Linked DNA regions of Prochlorococcus marinus str. MIT 0917. The protein of the gene in region 2 binds, or shares a complex with, the protein of the main gene of each other region. Links are inferred from orthologs where the notes say so. Each region holds a gene or a part of one and is shown on either strand. Other genes may lie near its edges. The genes, in order: secA and secY.

Evidence for each region.
Region 1: the proteins of secY (region 2) and secA are in contact, whole or in part, in a crystal structure (PDB 3DIN), measured with the Thermotoga maritima proteins. The link is inferred for Prochlorococcus marinus str. MIT 0917 from one-to-one orthologs. Residues at the interface, in WP_004081795.1 of Thermotoga maritima: Glu108, Gly109, Glu110, Glu111, Ala236, Glu237, Arg238, Arg239, Ile240, Thr241, Ile242, Gln243, Tyr244, Ala245, Arg246, Arg247, Val248, Thr249, Gly250, Arg251, Arg252, Val253, Tyr254, Gly256, Ala257, Ser258, Thr259, Tyr260, Leu261, Pro262; in WP_004082002.1 of Thermotoga maritima: Glu261, Ala262, Arg263, Lys300, Ala301, Arg302, Thr303, Ile304, Ile305, Leu323, Tyr324, Asp325, Pro326, Val329, Ser330, Tyr333, Ile336, Lys340, Phe345, Val349, Glu363, Phe364, Tyr374, Ser375, Gly376, Gly377, Glu393, Ile395, Thr482, Ser483.

What each region holds. Positions count from the first base shown.
Region 1 is NZ_CP114784.1:1,186,234-1,195,257, forward strand. What follows is about bases 2,821-6,229. They hold secA (preprotein translocase subunit SecA), read right to left. Parts: upstream 5,856-6,229; coding sequence 3,021-5,855; downstream 2,821-3,020. Other genes in these bases: O5637_RS06915 (ATP-binding cassette domain-containing protein), read right to left, coding at 2,821-2,997; gmd (GDP-mannose 4,6-dehydratase), read left to right, coding at 6,078-6,229. Outside these bases: O5637_RS06900 (GntR family transcriptional regulator), read left to right, coding at 1-55; cysE (serine O-acetyltransferase), read left to right, coding at 78-818; O5637_RS06910 (ABC transporter permease), read right to left, coding at 855-1,652; more of O5637_RS06915, read right to left, coding at 1,621-2,820; more of gmd, read left to right, coding at 6,230-7,133; O5637_RS06930 (DUF4214 domain-containing protein), read left to right, coding at 7,192-8,370; O5637_RS06935 (DUF6447 family protein), read left to right, coding at 8,443-8,628; O5637_RS06940 (peptidylprolyl isomerase), read left to right, coding at 8,717-9,024. UniProt on the Escherichia coli protein: Required for protein export, interacts with the SecYEG preprotein conducting channel.
Region 2 is NZ_CP114784.1:1,086,933-1,095,394, forward strand. What follows is about bases 171-3,017. They hold secY (preprotein translocase subunit SecY), read right to left. Parts: upstream 2,331-3,017; coding sequence 1,011-2,330; downstream 171-1,010. Other genes in these bases: rpmJ (50S ribosomal protein L36), read right to left, coding at 276-392; O5637_RS06340 (adenylate kinase), read right to left, coding at 437-985; rplO (50S ribosomal protein L15), read right to left, coding at 2,390-2,842; rpsE (30S ribosomal protein S5), read right to left, coding at 2,848-3,017. Also shown: rpsM (30S ribosomal protein S13), read right to left, coding at 1-164; more of rpsE, read right to left, coding at 3,018-3,474; rplR (50S ribosomal protein L18), read right to left, coding at 3,489-3,857; rplF (50S ribosomal protein L6), read right to left, coding at 3,891-4,433; rpsH (30S ribosomal protein S8), read right to left, coding at 4,451-4,852; rplE (50S ribosomal protein L5), read right to left, coding at 4,872-5,411; rplX (50S ribosomal protein L24), read right to left, coding at 5,505-5,816; rplN (50S ribosomal protein L14), read right to left, coding at 5,864-6,229; rpsQ (30S ribosomal protein S17), read right to left, coding at 6,226-6,492; rpmC (50S ribosomal protein L29), read right to left, coding at 6,503-6,715; rplP (50S ribosomal protein L16), read right to left, coding at 6,712-7,197; rpsC (30S ribosomal protein S3), read right to left, coding at 7,210-7,944; rplV (50S ribosomal protein L22), read right to left, coding at 7,944-8,324; rpsS (30S ribosomal protein S19), read right to left, coding at 8,327-8,462. UniProt on the Escherichia coli protein: The central subunit of the protein translocation channel SecYEG. Consists of two halves formed by TMs 1-5 and 6-10.

The DNA.
Region 1 (9,024 bases), 100 kb from region 2 along the record:
CCTTAGTGACTCTACAATTGAAGAGTTAAGTAAAGAGATTGGCCTTCTCGAGTAAACATTGCATTGCATTTAAATCAATGTTTCGATCACTCAGTTCAGATATAGCAATCATTAAAGAAAGAGATCCCGCAGCGAGAGGTGTCTGGGAAATACTCTTTTGTTATCCAGGATTTCAAGCTTTATCAATACACAGAATTAGTCACAAGTTATGGAAAATCAAACTTCCTCTCATACCAAGGTTAATGAGTCACTTCACTAGGTTTTTAACAGGTGTAGAAATTCATCCAGGTGCCAGGATTGGTAAAGGTGTATTTATAGATCATGGAATGGGCGTGGTAATTGGAGAAACAAGTGAAATAGGCGATAGATGCTTGCTATATCAAGGAGTAACTTTAGGCGGTACTGGTAAAGGGAGTGGAAAAAGACACCCAACTCTAGAAGACAATGTCGTAGTGGGTGCAGGAGCGAAAGTGCTTGGAGGGATTCGCGTAGGCACCAATACGAGAATTGGTGCAGGTTCAGTGGTAGTAAAAAATGTTGAATCAAATTGTACTGTTGTCGGCATTCCTGGCCGAATAGTTCATCAAAGTGGAGTCAAAATAAATCCGTTGGCACATTCTGCACTCCCAGATACAGAAGCCAATGTTTTACGAAATCTTATGGAAAGAATTGATCAATTAGAAACTGATATTTTAGGATTACAAGATCTAGTAGTTAATATTCAAAATAATAAAAAGAATGAAGATATCATCTTTGGAGAATCACAAAACATAAGAGATAAGGAAATTATAGAATTTATTGGCGATGATGTGAAATAGTTAATTGAATAAATTTATATCTTTCTCACCCTCTATTTAAAGCAAGAAGGGTAATCTCTTACTCTCAAAATCAAGCAATTTAATTGTACAAAAAAGACCTACTATATTAATGCCCAAAATTAAAATTGAATGCTGATAATTTATATATCCACTAATTATACTAATTCTAAGAGGATCTAAAATCTGATATATAAAGTTTAAATTTGTAATCCAATCTAAAGAACCTAAACTTTCTTTTCTATATAATATTGGGGAAGTTAAAAAAACTAACTGGAGAACTATAGGGACTAATTGAGCAATATCTGTGAACCGAACACAAATCAAGCAAACAATTACCGGGAACCAATATATGAAGATAAATAAATTTAACAATGGTATCCATGAATAAGTTAATAAATTACTTATTAATGTAATTTTTAAAAAAAGAAATACAAAAAACACTAATACAAAAGATTGAATAAAAGTTTGTATCTGAAAAGCCCATTCTTCTAAAGTATAAAAAATAGGCTTCAGATTCATATTCTTAATATTCGATGAATTACATGCAAACAGATTAGGTGAATTCGAGATAGATGAACTAATTGTATTCCAAATGAGTAGACCAAATCCTAAATATATAAAATAAGACCTAAAGTCTTCTACGGAAAAAACAGTACCATAAACAATCCCTAAAGTCCCGATAGATAATAAATTAGAAAAACCTAACCAAAAGCTTCCAAGAGTAGTTCTAGCAAATCTTGCTCTTGATCTTGAGGTAGCTGTATACCACCATGCCTTCCTACTTTTAAAAGCAAATTTAAAATTACCCAACAACATTTTTACGATAATAGTCATGAGTATGATAGTAATTCAATGCAGCATCTAAAGGGCCGTCATATGCAATTGATCCATGGCTAAAAACAATGCCTCTATTACAAAATTGCTTTAAAAGTTCTTCAGAATGACTCGCTAAAAATAAAGTTGCTGCGGATTCCATAAATTCTTTCATTCTCTCTTCAGCTTTATCGTAAAAGTCAGCATCACCTGTTCCAAACCCTTCGTCTATAGCCAAACAATCATGAGGACTTGAGGTAAGAATAGAAAAAATTAATCTTGCAGACATTCCATCGCTATAAGTTTTTATAGGCAAAGAAATATAGGAACCTAGACCTGAAAATTCTATTATTTCATTTAAGAAAGGTTCGAAGCCTTTTAGACTGTGATTTTTAAGTAAATAATGTGCTTTACATGCATCAATTCCAGAAAGTTCTGAACTAGTTAAAAAGGTCTTTTGGAGCATAGGATAAACATCTACTAAAACATTGATATTTCCTTTTGTAGGTAAATAAATGCCTGATATCAATCTTAGAAAACTACTTTTACCAGAACCGTTATGACCAATTAGCCCTACTCTTTCTCCTTTCATGATAGTCAAATTTATATTATTTAGTGCGATTACATTAGTTCTATTTTTAGATTGATCTAAGGCACCACCTGTAAAGTTAATAACTTTCTTTGTAAATCTCTTGGTAAGAGACCTGTTTTCTAAATGATAAATAGGTATAGAAATAGATAAATCTCTAATTTCTATAGCTGGATTATTAAGCATATTTATTGAATCATCGGATAACGAGAAAACAACATCCCTTATCTGCTCAATGTTGACTTTCTGAAAAGTTATATTACTTAGAAAATTTGATACTCTAGCGAAAGCATTACCTGACAGCCAAGGGGATATTGAAGCAGGCTTATATAAATTAATCAAAGTAATGCTCTTACTAATTTGTTTAGTAAATAATTCTGCAGCAGAAATCTTATTTTGTAAAATATTTATATCATTTAATTCTTGTTCAGAATTAATAGAGTAAGACTTATTAGTTGAATACAAAAGTTCAAATACTACATCTGCAATTTGATAGTCTTCAACATTAATCCTATCCATCCAATAATTCAAACCTTCAAAATCTGCTTTTCTATTAAATAAGTTTAAATATAATTTATTAATTTTAAAATCAATAGATTTATCTTGAGAAATAGATTGTTTATATTCATCCTGTCTAGATAATTCATGAGATATTTCTCTAATAGTAATTGATTCATTAACTCGTGAAAGCCAATAATTTATTCCAGATGGATCTCCAGGTCTTCCAAAATATGCTATGTATAATTTTTGCAATTCATTGGAATCAATATTAATCATTTCAGTCAATTAAATGGTTGAAATTATTCTTCTATTTTCTTTTGAGTAGGTTGAAACATAAACATGGAATAAATTACATTTCTTCTCATGTTTATCATCATATCTAAAAACATATCGTAGCCCTCATTTTTGTATTCAATTAAAGGATCTTTTTGTCCATATCCTCTTAATCCAACTGATTCTCTTAGTGAATCCATAGCCTGCAAATGCTCTCTCCAAAGGGTATCTAATTGCTGAAGAATAAAGAATCTTTCAGCTTGTCTCATTATTCCTGGATGAGTTTGTTCTAATTGAGCTTCCTTCATATCGTAAGCATTTCTAAGCTGCTCTTTCAAAAAATCTTTTAATTCACTTTTATTTAGTCCAAGTAAATCTTCAGGTTTAAGATCATCCAATAAATATATAAATTCTTTCACTTTAGAAACTAAATTAGTTAAGTCCCACTCTTCAGGTGGTAAATCTTCGTTAACATATGCTTCAACTATTTCCTCCATAGTTCTTTGTCCATAACCTATAACTTGAAGTTTCAACTCTCTACCATCTAATACCCTTCTTCTTTCTGAGTAAACAGCTTTTCTCTGATTATTCATTACTTCATCGTATTCAAATATTTGTTTTCTAATATCATAATAATAAGTTTCAACTTTTTTTTGAGCACCTTCTAAAGAACGAGTAAGCATACCCGACTCAATAGGCATATCTTCCTCTACCCTAAAAGCATTCATAAGGCCTGCAACTCTATCCCCTCCAAAAATACGAAGAAGGTTGTCTTCTAACGATAAAAAGAAACGAGTACTTCCTAAATCTCCTTGCCTACCAGATCTACCTCTTAACTGATTGTCCACTCTCCTAGACTCATGACGCTCAGTTCCAATCACATGAAGGCCACCTGCCTCTCTTACTCTTTCCTCTTCACTCGACAAAACCTCCTCATACTCTGTTTTGATTATTTGTATTGCACTTCTTAATTCCTCAATATTTTTATCCTTAGTAGGCGTTTTTTCAGCCGCAGTAGCAATGTAATCATCTAGCTCAATGGAACTTAAAGCTCTATCTCCCCATTCTTTAACCAATTTGGCAGACAAAGAAGCTAGTTTTTTATCTGTGTCTTCAGTCAACAAAGCAGGATAGATATTTTTTAAAGATTCAGATTGAATTTTTTTTGAACTAAAAGTACTCGAATTTGCAGCTTCCAAAAATCCCTCTGAATTAGTCTTTCTTTGTAGAGGAATAGGTGGCTTATGATCTTCTTCTGGCTTGACTAAACGATGACTAAGAATTTCCTTTATTTTCAATCGAGCCATGTAATCGCTATTTCCACCCAGGATAATATCCGTTCCCCTTCCAGCCATATTAGTCGCAATAGTTACAGCGCCCTCTCTCCCTGCTTGTGCGACTATTTCAGCTTCTCTCTCAACGTTTTCAGGTTTTGCATTTAATAAGTTGTGAGGTATTTGCTGCTCTGACAAAAGAGTACTTAACAACTCACTCTTTTCAACACTTGTAGTTCCAACAAGTACAGGTCTGCCTTTTTGATGAATATCAGCAGTTTCTTTTGCAACTGCTCTCCATTTAGCAGATTCAGTTTTAAAAACTTGGTCAACCCAATCTGCTCTGGAAATCTTCCTATTAGTTGGAACAACTGTAGTCTCTAATTTATAAGTTTTTTCAAATTCAACTTCCTCAGTTTTTGCAGTTCCGGTCATTCCTGAAAGTCTGGGATATAAAAGAAAGAAATTTTGATATGTAATTGAAGCCAGTGTTTGAGTTTCTGGTTGTATTGGTAGATTTTCTTTTGCTTCAATAGCTTGATGCTGTCCATCACTCCACCTTCTACCAGGCATAACTCTGCCAGTAAATTCATCAACAATTACAGCTTCTTTATTTCTAACTATGTAATTAACATCTTTAATAAAAAGCTCTTTTGCCTTTAAAGCATTGGTAACGTAGTGAGCCCATGGATCTTTTGGATCGTACAAATCTTGCACTTGTAAAAACTTTTCAGTCTTAGCAAATCCTTCATCTGTCAATATACAACTCCTTTGTTTTTCATCTACTTCGTAGTCTCCCTCTGGATCAATTCCCTCTTTACTTAATTCTTTTGCTCTTAATAAGTTATTTACTACTTCAGCAGCTTTTTGATATTTTTCCTGAGATCTTTCTACTTGTCCAGAAATAATTAGAGGTGTTCTTGCTTCATCTATCAAAATCGAATCAACTTCATCAATAACACAAAACTGAAAATCTCTATGGACTATTTCTGATTTATCAGCAGCCATATTATCTCTTAGATAATCGAAACCCAATTCAGAATTAGTAGCGTATGTTATGTCACAATTGTAATTTTCTCTTCTTTGTTGTGGATTCATATCCTGCTGGACCAATCCAACACTAAGACCAAGAAATCTATGAATTTGTCCCATCCATTCAGCATCTCTTTTAGCTAAATAATCATTAACAGTAACCACATGGACCCCCCTGCCAGTCAAGGCATTTAGATAGCTTGGCAATGTTGCAACCAATGTCTTACCCTCTCCTGTTTTCATCTCGGCAATTTGTCCTTCATGAAGTACCATCCCTCCAATAAGTTGAACATCAAAATGTCTCATTCCCAATACTCTTTTAGAAGCCTCTCTCACAATCGCAAATGCTTCTGGGAGCAGATGATCCAGCAAAGAAAGCTGTTCTTTAAATGATGAAACTTTTTTCAGCTTGATCTTAAAATCACTTGTACGTGCTCTCAGATCGTCATCACTCAAAAGAACCAATTCTTCTTCAAACAAATTTATATCTGAGACGAGAGGAGCATATCGTTTAATTTTTCTTGTATTTGGGTCACCTAATAATTTCGCAAACATATATGTTTATATTGGTTAGAAAATTATATTATATTGTTAACTCAACAAGCAATAGTAAAGAATCAAATGAAATTAATATAAAAATAATATTATTTATATTTACAAGCACAATTTATAAACATTTAAGTCTACTCATTTTAAAATAATTAATCAGTAAAGGATAATATTTTTTTGACAAATCGCCAATGAAGTAAGATCTTGTATTAAACACAATGAAAAATAGTGCCTCAAAGCAAAATCGCACTGATCACAGGAATTACAGGGCAGGATGGTAGCTACCTTGCTGAATTACTTTTGAGTAAAGGTTACGAAGTACATGGTCTCATAAGACGATCCAGTCAAGTCAATACAAATTTACTTAAACATTTAATCAATGATCAAAGCAAAAATAACTTGCATTTTCATTACGGTGACATTAGTCAAAGCACAAATATTCTGAGAATTATCGGTGAAATCAAACCTGATGAAATATATAATCTAGCAGCACAAAGTCACGTAAAAGTTAGTTTTGATTTACCTGAATATAGCGCTCAAACCAATGCACTTGGACCACTAAGGATTTTAGAATCTATTAGAATATTAGGCCTAACAAAGAAAACAAAGATTTACCAAGCAAGCACTTCTGAACTTTACGGTCTTGTAAGAGAAAGTCCCCAATCAGAAAACACTCCATTTTACCCTAGAAGCCCATACGGAGTTGCAAAGTTATACGCCTATTGGATAACTATTAACTATCGAGAATCATATGGAATTTTTGCATGCAACGGCATTTTATTTAATCATGAATCACCAAGACGAGGAGAGGATTTTGTAACTAGAAAAATCACTCTAGGGCTGTGCCGAATTGATGCTGGAACTCAAGACTATTTATCAATGGGCAATATTGATGCTTTACGTGATTGGGGTCATGCCAAAGATTATGTTGAGATGCAATGGAGAATGCTTCAACAAGATATTCCAGAAGACTATGTTATCGCGACAGGTCAAATGACTTCTGTTAGAAAATTCATTGAGATGTCAGCTGAAGAATTGAATTGGGGAGGAATTATATGGGAAGGTGAAGGCCTCAATGAAGTTGGGAAAAGAAAGGATAATGGTAAAATAGTTATCAAAATAAATCCTAAATACTTCAGACCATGCGAAGTACATAATCTTCTAGGAGATGCCCAAAAGGCACAATCGAAACTTTCATGGAAAGCTAAAACAACAATCAAAGATTTGATCAGAGAAATGATTAATCATGATCGAAAATTAACTTTACAAGAATTATCTTCTTAGCTTTAAGAATATCTATAATGAATGAAATATTAAAACATCAGAACTTATAATTAATTAAATGGATCTAATTTACAGTGCCGTTATAAATAATGAATTTAAATCTCATACAGAAATAACGTTATCAAATAAAGAAATAATAACTTATTATATTGATAATACATATGGATGGAATGATCTTTCACTATATAATATATCAGGAAGTAGTAATACAATAATTACAGATAAAATTACTACTTTTAACTTAGGCCATAGTCAACAGTATAAGAATTTCATAGAAGAATCATTGAATAAAATTGATGAAATTATTGATATTGATTTCGCTCCAATGTCTACAAATAATGGATCTATGCTTGATATTTACCATGTAAACTACTCTTCAGGATTCAAGGAAAATGTCATAGGTCAAGTAATTCAACAAAAATCTAATGCAGGGTACTGGTGGGAAATACTTTGGAAAGATAATCCTTCAACTACTCAAAATAATCAAAAAGCTAATCTTAATACTATATTGCATGAAATTGGACACTCACTTGGATTAGGGCATCCATTTAATGATCCAACTAATCCTCTATGGGATTCATGGGATACTATAATGTCATATAACAAAGGGGCTAATGATTGGAACACATGGTTCTCAGAAGTTGACTTAAATGCACTAATAAAAATGTGGGGTAGAGAAGATGATCTAGGATTTATAGACTATAAAGATAATAGTTCTAATTATAAATTCAAACAGTCTAAAAATAAAAATTATTTTATTAAAACGGATATAGGATATGAAAATATCACGGAAATTAATACTCTAAAATTTACTGATAAATCAATTAATGTTGAAACAGATATTGTTGGCGTATTTAACCTAATTAAATCAGAAGATGATATTTCGGGTAAAATATATAGACTTTATAATGCGGCTTTTTCTAGATTTCCAGATAATAGTGGTTTACAATATTGGATAGAAAAAAATGTTTCTGGTGAAAACACGTACAAACAAACAGCTAATTCATTTTTAATATCAGAAGAATTCAAGAATACATATGGAACCGATTCCAGCAATCATGACTATATTACAAATCTTTACAGCAATGTTCTAAATAGAACGCCTGATATAGAGGGTTTTGAATATTGGTACAATCAAATCGAGACAGGATTGGAGGATAGAAGTGATTTACTTATTGGGTTTTCTGAGTCCTCAGAAAACAAGTCAGTTTTCTTAAATGAAACAAACATTATTTGATTGCATTTCTAGGAAACTATTTGGACACTTTTCTTGTGTTAATGTATATTGATTAATTATAACAATTTCAAAATGCCAACCATTACTATAGATGATAAAGAATACAATCTTGATGACTTAAGTAATCAAGCTAAAGAACAGCTAGCAAGTATACAATTTGTTCAAGGTGAAATAAAAAAACTAGAGGGTCAAATAGCAGTATATAAAACTGCATATGCTGCTTATACCTCAGCACTTAAATCTGAGATTGAGGAATAAGATATTGCAAAATAAAAAAATACAAAACAAAAAATCTATTAAGCAAACTTTTAATTATCAATCATTCTGTTAAATTTATAGGTTCTTAATGAAATCAATAGATCTCTTCCCTGAAGAATGCATAACAGTATTGCAAGAAAATAAATTAATTAAACCTCTTATTAAAGGAGAATTAATTAAAGAATTGCTGTCAAAGATCGCTCTTAGCAAGGAAGAGGAGGAAAATGCACTTCAACGTTTTATAAAAAAACTAGGTATAACCGATTCAAAAGCCTTAGAGAAATGGATAACAACTAATAAATTGACTGAAAGTGATTTACAAGAAAGAGCAAATAAAGAATTTAGATTAACGAAATATTGCATAACAAACTTCAGTCACAAGGCTGAGTCAAGATT
Region 2 (8,462 bases):
TTCTGAATATCACTATCTTCTAAATCCTTTACACGAATATCAGGATTAACACCTGACTTTTCAAGGATAGCCTGAGCTCTGGTTAAGCCAATGCCGTAGATGTAAGTAAGGGCAACTTCTACCCGCTTTTCGCGAGGTATATCGATGCCTGAAATCCGTGCCACTTAGGGATAAATCGAAGAGGACAATAAAAATCATCATAAATTAATGATGACGTTGTTGAAAGAAGTAAACGAAAAAAATTAATCGTTTAAGACTTCTTAAAAAGTCAGGAATCAGCCCTGACGCTGCTTGTTACGAGGCCTTTTCTTGTTTATCACATAGATTCGGCCTCTTCGCCTCACGATCTGATCGTCAGGACTAATTTTTTTGACTGAGGATCTAACCTTCATTTGGTGAGACTCTCCTATTTCCAAACTATAACTTTACTACATCGTCAGCCTAAAGACTTCTCAATGCATGAAAAAACAACATCTATGTCAGCATTACCTTCTATCTCCTTGAGAATACCTTGCTTCTTATACAAATCAATTAGAGGAGAGGTTTTGTCTCTGTATATTTTCAGTCTGTTAGTTATTACTTGTTCATTGTCATCCTGCCTTCCTCTTTCTAAAAGCCTTTTAATTAAATAATCGTCAGCAATTTTTATTAATATAACTCCTTCCAAAGGTTGCTTGATTTTTTCTAAAAGATTTTCAAGAGAATTAGCTTGATTAACATTTCTAGGGAACCCATCAAGTAACCACCCCTCATTAATATTTACCAATCTTCCTTCAACAATTGAGAGAACTAATTCATCACTTACTAATTCTCCTTTATTCATAATCTCAGCAGCTTTGAGACCTAAAACAGAACCAGAGGAGACTTCATCTCTAAGTAAATCTCCAGTGGAAAGATGAACTAATCCGTATTTTTTGCATAAAAGATTTGCTTGCGTTCCTTTACCTGCGCCAGGGGGGCCAAGGAAAAGTAATTTTTTTTTCATTTAAATAAAAATCATACAAAAAATTTTACTGTCTCACCAATCCTTCATATCTTTGAGAAATTACATAAGTCTGAATCTGCTTAGATGTATCTATTGCAACTCCTACCAAAATCAATAAGGAAGTCGCTCCAAGCCCTTGAAAAGTTTGTACATTAGTCGCTCTCTCTACTGCGGCAGGGACAATAGCAACAGAACCTAGAAATAATCCACCAAGTAAAGTAAGACGGTTTTGCACACCTGAAAGATAATTAGAAGTAGAACCTCCTGGCCTTACTCCAGGAATTGCAACACCACCTTTTTTTAAATTAGATGCAATATCTATTGGGTTAATCGTTAAAGAAGCATAAAAGTAAGCAAAACCTAGAATCAATGCAAAGAAGGTAATTGCATAAGGCCATGGATTAGATGAGCCTGGATTCAGTGAACTAGCAGCCTTAATAAGTAAAGGGTTTTGAGTGAAATTTGCAATTGTTATTGGGAGGAAAATCAATGCAGAAGCAAAAATTATTGGCATAACACCTCCAGCATTTAACTTAAGAGGTAGATAACTTTGTCTACTTGGCAAAAGCGCTGTTCCTCCCATTTGGCTTTTTGCACTTACTATTGGGATTCTTCTAGCACCTTCTTGAACAAAAATAATGCCAACAATAGTAATTAAAAAAACAATCAAAAGAATTATTATCCCCAAAACATCTGCTCTATCTCCGGTTTGAGCTTTTTCAATAGTAGAGCTCAGTGCCTTAGGTAAAGTTGCAACAATATTCAAGAAAATAACCAAAGAAGCACCTTGGCCTATACCTTTTTCAGTAATAATCTCACTAAGCCACATCACTATCATTGATCCAGTAACTAATGCCAAGGATGTTTGAATAACAAATTCAGTTTCACTAAGACCTGCGACAGCGTACTGTCTAAGAATCAAAGCAAAAACTGTACTCTGAACTAAGCCCCAACCCAAAGCCACATACCTAGTGATTTGGGCAATCTTCCTTCTTCCTGCCTCCCCCTCATTCTTCTGTAAATCTTCAAGTTGAGGTAATGAAGCAGTAAGCAATTGAATAATTATTGACGCATTAATGAATGGCAGAATACCTAATGCAAAAACACCCAAAGTTGAGATTCCACCGCCTGTAAAGATATCAAGGAATCCAATAAGTTGACCTCCCTGATCAATAAAAGTTTTAAAAGCCTCTCTATCTATCCCAGGCATGGGAATGTAAATACCTAGTCGAACAACTAACAATAAACCAAGGGTCGTAAACACTCTTCCCCTTAGCTCCTCGTTAGTGAAAAGCTGGGTAATCACCTCGCCTGCACTTGGATTTCGACCACGACTTATTAACATTTAAAATGATAATTTATTTGAGGCTAATGTATAAAATTATATTTTCAAAGAAACAACACTTAAGTGTACAACTCACAGGTTCCTCCAAGGTCTTCAATTTTCTTTTTGGCGGATGCTGTGAAAGCAGCAGCTTGAACAGTTAATTTAACTTCTAATTTGCCGTTACCAAGAATTTTTAGAGGATATTTTGGTTTTGTCAAAATACCCTCCTTGACCAATAAATCAAGGTTAACCACAGTACCATCCTTCAAATCATTCAAAGTCGAAACATTGAGGACAGTAAAATTTTTCTGATTAACTATTGGGAAATGCTTTAGTTTTGGTACTCGCCTGTATAAAGGCATCTGACCACCCTCAAATCCTGGACGAGTAGGTCTTCCTGATCGAGATTTTTGCCCACGCATTCCAAAGCCGCAACTAGCTCCTTGGCCAGCAGCTATACCTCGACCTTTACGCATTTTTTTACGTCTAGATCCTTTATTTGACTGAAGGGCTTCTAATTTAATAGTCATGATTTTTAAGAGTAAATCTGCTCAAGGGAGATACCACGCTCTTTTGCTGTGGCTTTATGAGTTCTTAACTCACTTAAAGCAACCATTGCAGCGCGAGCATTATTAAGAGGGGTCTTACTACCTAACCTCTTAGCAAGTACATTCTTAATTCCAGCTAATTCTAAAACAGTACGAATTGAACCTCCTGCAATTACACCTGTTCCCGGCGCTGCAGGACGAATTAATACACTTGCTGCTCCATCTCTGCCGTTAGAGAGAGTTGGAATTGAGCTATTTCGAGTTAAAGGAACACGAACTAAATGTTTTTTTCCATCAGCAACTCCTTTCCGAACAGCACCAATAACATCTCCCGCTTTTCCTACCCCAACTCCAACTTGGCCTTTTTCATTTCCCACTACAACTATTGCCCTGAAACTCATTTTCTTTCCACCTTTGACTGTTTTAGAGACCCTTCTAATTTGAACAACGCGTTCTTGCCATTCAGAGTCTCTTTCTTGACCTCTTCTATCTCTTCTCCCTCCGCGTTTTTCACCACGGTTGCGGCGATTTTCCTGCCTACCATCAGCTGCAGGAGGATTATCTGATGATCCAGAAGTTTTTTTATTTGGTGACTGGTTTTTAGAGTCTGTCATTATTAAAGCAATAATTAAAAGTTCAAGCCTGCCACTCTGGCCGCTTCGGCTAGAGCTTTAACCCTGCCATGATAGATGTTCCCACCTCTGTCAAAGATAACTTGTTTGATGCCTTTTGATAAAGCTTTTTTGGCAACAAGATCTCCTACTGCTGTAGAGGCATCGCAACTTCCAGCATTAGCTTTTAAAGAAGCCTTGAGGTCTTTATCGAGGGTTGATGCTGCACATATAGTATTTTGAGCATCATCATCTATTATTTGAGCATAGATGTGGTTATTAGACCGAAATACAGCAAGTCTTGGACGAGCCTCTGTTCCGCTTAAGTTTCTCCTCAAGCGTTTATGTCGTTTTTGGGTCTGTTGTTTTCTAGAAAGTTTTGACATGGCTAAAAAATTTAAAAAGACAAATAAGCAAGATTAAGAAGCTTTGCCAGACTTACCAGCTTTTCTAATTATGTTTTCTCCTTCATACTTGATCCCTTTACCTTTATAAGGTTCAGGAGGTCTAATTGCTCTTATTTTTGCAGCTTCGTTGCCAACTAATTCTTTATCAGGACCAGTTACAGTCACATTTGTATTATTTTCAACTTTAAAAGTAATGCCTTCTGGAGGTACAACCTCAACTGGATGACTATAACCGGCACTAACAACAAGAGTTTTTCCTTTTACTTGAGCTCTTGAGCCAACACCTACAATCTCAAGTTTTTTTGTAAAACCATTACTAACGCCCTCAACCATATTTGCCACAAGAGATCTGCATAGTCCATGCATTTCCCTGGACTGTCTCTTTTCATTTATAGGTTTAACAACAATTATGTTGTCATTTTTGCTTAGGCTGACTCCAGTAGGAAGGGTTCGCTGCAGTTGACCCTTTGGACCTTTTACAGTGATAGAAAGTCCTTCGAGTTTTACATCTACCTTTTCGGGAAGGGAGATTGGTTTTTTTCCAGTACGAGACATAATAAATACCTAATCAATCAACAGACGTAGCAGAGGACTTCTCCTCCAACACCTTGCTTGCGAGCATCACGATCGCTCATGACTCCCTTAGAGGTGGAAATTATTGCAACTCCAAGGCCTCCTAAAACTTTTGGTAATCCTCGAGTATTTTTATAAATCCTCAAGCCTGGTTTACTGACTCGCTGCATTGAACGAATAATGGGTGAGCGATGCTTACCAGTATATTTCAATCCAAGAATGAGCTGCTTTCGAAAGCCTTCTCCTTCTTCATTGATTTCTGCAATAAATCCCTCACGCTGAAGAACCTTAGCGATACTAAGAGACATTCTTGAAGCAGGGACTTTGGTATTTTCATGACGTTTTTCACTTGCATTTCTTATGCGAGTGAGCATGTCTGAAATTGGATCGTGGTTGGCCATAGTATTTAGCTAATCAAACTCATTTTTTACGGAAGGGCATTCCCATTTCACTAAGAAGAGCCTTACCTTGTTCATCAGAGGAAGCACTGGTCACAATTGTGATATCCATCCCTCTAATAGTGTCGACTTTGTCAAAAGTAATCTCAGGGAAGATAAGTTGCTCTTTGACTCCAATGGTGTAATTTCCTCGGCCATCAAAGCTTTTTGGACTCACACCACGAAAATCTCTAATTCTTGGAAGTGCCAAATTAATAAACCTTTCCAAGAAGGCGTACATGCGGTCACCTCTAAGTGTGACTACACAACCTATAGGCATTCCCTGTCTAATTTTAAAGGTAGCAATTGCTTTCTTGGCCCTTGTTATAAGAGCTTTTTGCCCAGAAATGGTAGCCATTTCAGCTAGAGAAGCTTCTAAAGCTTTTGAATTAGATGCAGCCTCACCAAGTCCTCTGTTTAAAGTGACCTTTTGCACTTTAGGAACTTGATGAACATTTTTCAGACCGAGGTCTTTTAAAAGCTTTGGTCTAATTGTCTCTCGGTAGCGGGTTTTTAGTGACATTGCTGGAAAAAAGTTGATTCTGGTCTTGGTCAGAATTCAAGTGGGAAAAGAAAGTCTGCTTTAGTTAATTCAGACAAAGGAATAGTGAATTAATTAATCAATTAATTCCCCTGTCTTCTTTAATCGCCGTTTCTTTGACCCATCTTTATCTATAAAAATTTCAACCTTACTAGCAACTTTTTCTTTAGTTGAGTAGATCATTACATTTGAAGCATGCAAAGAAAATTCTTTGGTCTCTATTCGACCCGTTTCTCCTTCCTGTGATGGCTTTAAATGCTTTGTTCTTTGATTAATTCCCTTCACTAAAACTCTATTTTCATGAGGAAGTGTTTGAAGGACTTCTCCGGTCTTACCTTTATCCTTTCCAGAAATAATCTGAACTGTATCTCCTTTCCTGATCTTCATTTTTATCCGATCAGAAGATACTTTGGTTTTGTTAATTGCTGGCATGACTAAATAACCTCAGGTGCTAAGGAAACAATTTTAGTAAAATTGCGCTCTCTTAATTCGCGTGCAACGGGGCCAAATACCCTTGTACCTCTTGGATTTTGATCATCATTAATAAGCACCGCAGCATTGTCATCAAAGCGAATTGAATTTCCTGTTTCTCTGCGCATCGTAGCTCTGGTACGCACTACAACTGCTTTGACCACATCTGATTTTTTTACTCCCATATTTGGCATTGCATCTTTAACTGAAGCAACTATCACATCGCCTACATGGGCATAACGACGATTAGAGCCCAAGACTCTAATACATTGCAAACGCTTGGCACCACTATTATCTGCAACAGTTAGGAATGTTTCTTGCTGAATCATTTTGCAGCCTCCTTGGATTTCATACCCTTCACAAGAACATCTATAACCGTCCATCTTTTCTGAGCACTCATTGGAGGACTCTCTTTAATTCGAACTCTGTCTCCCACTTTGCAATTGTTTTCTGCATCATGAGCTTTATATCGAGTAGTCCGACTAATAATTTTTTGGTACATAGGATGTGGAAATCTATTTTCCACCGCTACTACGACTGTTTTTTGCATTTTGTCACTGACAACAGTGCCGACCATTTCCTTAAGTGCCATAACTAAAAAATCAAGATGATGTGTTTGAGCGACTTCGCTCGTTAGAGACCGTTAAAAGTTGAGCAAGTTCGGTGCGTGCCTCTTTGAAACGGTGAGTTTTAGCTAGCTGTCTTGTAGCTTGCTGAAAACGAAGATCAAAAAGTTCTTTACGAAGATTTTCAATCTTTTCTGATATCTCGGAATCAGAGAGATTCCTAACATCTTTCGTGGTTATTTTACTCATGATGATGACTCCGAATTATCTGCTGTAACTGGCGTTTTAGCAGGTTTATAATTTCCCTTATTGAGATCTTCCTCTAGAGAAATAAATTTTGTTTTTACTGGCAGTTTGTATTGAGCAAGACGCATTGCCTCTTTTGCAATTTCCTCTGTAATTTCATCGCCACCCATTTCAAACAAGATTCGACCAGGCTTGACAACTGCAACCCAAAATTCTGGGTTACCTTTACCAGATCCCATTCTTGTCTCGGCAGGCCTCATCGTTACAGGCTTATCAGGGAAAATACGAATCCAAATTTGTCCTCCCCTTTTTACATAACGAGTCATAGCTCGTCTACTTGCTTCGATTTGTCTTGAGGTAACCCAACCACAATCTTGAGCTTGCAATGCAAACTGACCAAAAGCGATTTTATTGCCTCTAGTAGCAACGCCGCGCATACGGCCTCTCTGTTGTTTGCGAAATTTGGTTCTTTTTGGACTAAGCATGATTAAAACTCCTTATTTAGCTTCATTGGAACGGTCCTCAAATTGTTGAGGTCTTCGATTCCCCCTATTGCGTCTAGGAGAAGAACCAACAGGTAATGGCTGTTCTTCTTTAGGAAGAACTTCACCTTTGAAAACCCATACTTTGATTCCTAAAACGCCATAGGTTGTAGTAGCTACTTTGGTTGCATAATCAATTTCTGCTCGCAAAGTGTGTAGAGGAACTCTTCCTTCTCGTGTCCATTCAGAACGTGCGATTTCAGCGCCATTCAACCTTCCGCCTACTTGTATTTTAAGACCTAAGACACCAGCTCTTTGTGCTCTTTGAACAGCCATTCGAATAGTTCGTCTAAAGGCAACACGCTTTTCTAGTTGCTGAGCAATATATTCGGCAAGAAGATAAGCATCTGCATCAACTTTTTCTACTTCAACAACATTGATACGTACTTGTCTATTTCTATCACCGATTGTTTTTTGAATACCAGATCTAAGTTCTTCAATACCACTTCCTTGCCTACCGACTATGACTCCTGGCCGAGCAGTTTTTAATTCAAGCTCAAGTTGATCTGCTTTTCGAGCAATCAGGACATCACTTATACCTGCTGCTCCATACTTTTTCTTGATGAAAGTACGGATCCGATCATCTTCTTGGAGTAGTAAAGGATAAGTTTTACTTGGTGCATACCATTTAGAACGATGCTCTTGAGTGATACCGAGCCTAATTCCAGTGGGGTGAATTTTATGTCCCATCAGTCCGAGTCCTCAGAATTGGTTGATTGAGTGGCCGAAACAGCAATGCTGATGTGGCATGTCTGCTTTTTAATTGCAAATGCTCTGCCCTGAGCCCTAGGTCTATAGCGTTTCATTGGTGGACCCATATCAGCGGTAGCAGTGCTAATAAACAACGAAGAAGGTTCAAGACCAAGATTGTTTTCTGCATTCGCAACAGCTGATCGCAATACTTTTGTTATTGGCTCAGTTGATCGATAAGGCATGAATTCAAGCATGATCAAAGCATCCCTGTAAGTTCTTCCTCTTATTTGATCAAGAACTCGGCGTACTTTTGAAGCAGATCCGCGAATATAACGCCCATGGGCTTGGGCTGTCGTTTTGGTAGATGAAGTAGTCATGATTAGCGTGCTCCTTTTTTATCTCTGATGTGGCCTCTGTAGGTTCGAGTTGGTGCAAACTCTCCTAACTTGTGTCCAACCATTTGCTCAGTTATGAAAACAGGTATGTGACTCTTTCCATTGTGAACAGCAATTGTA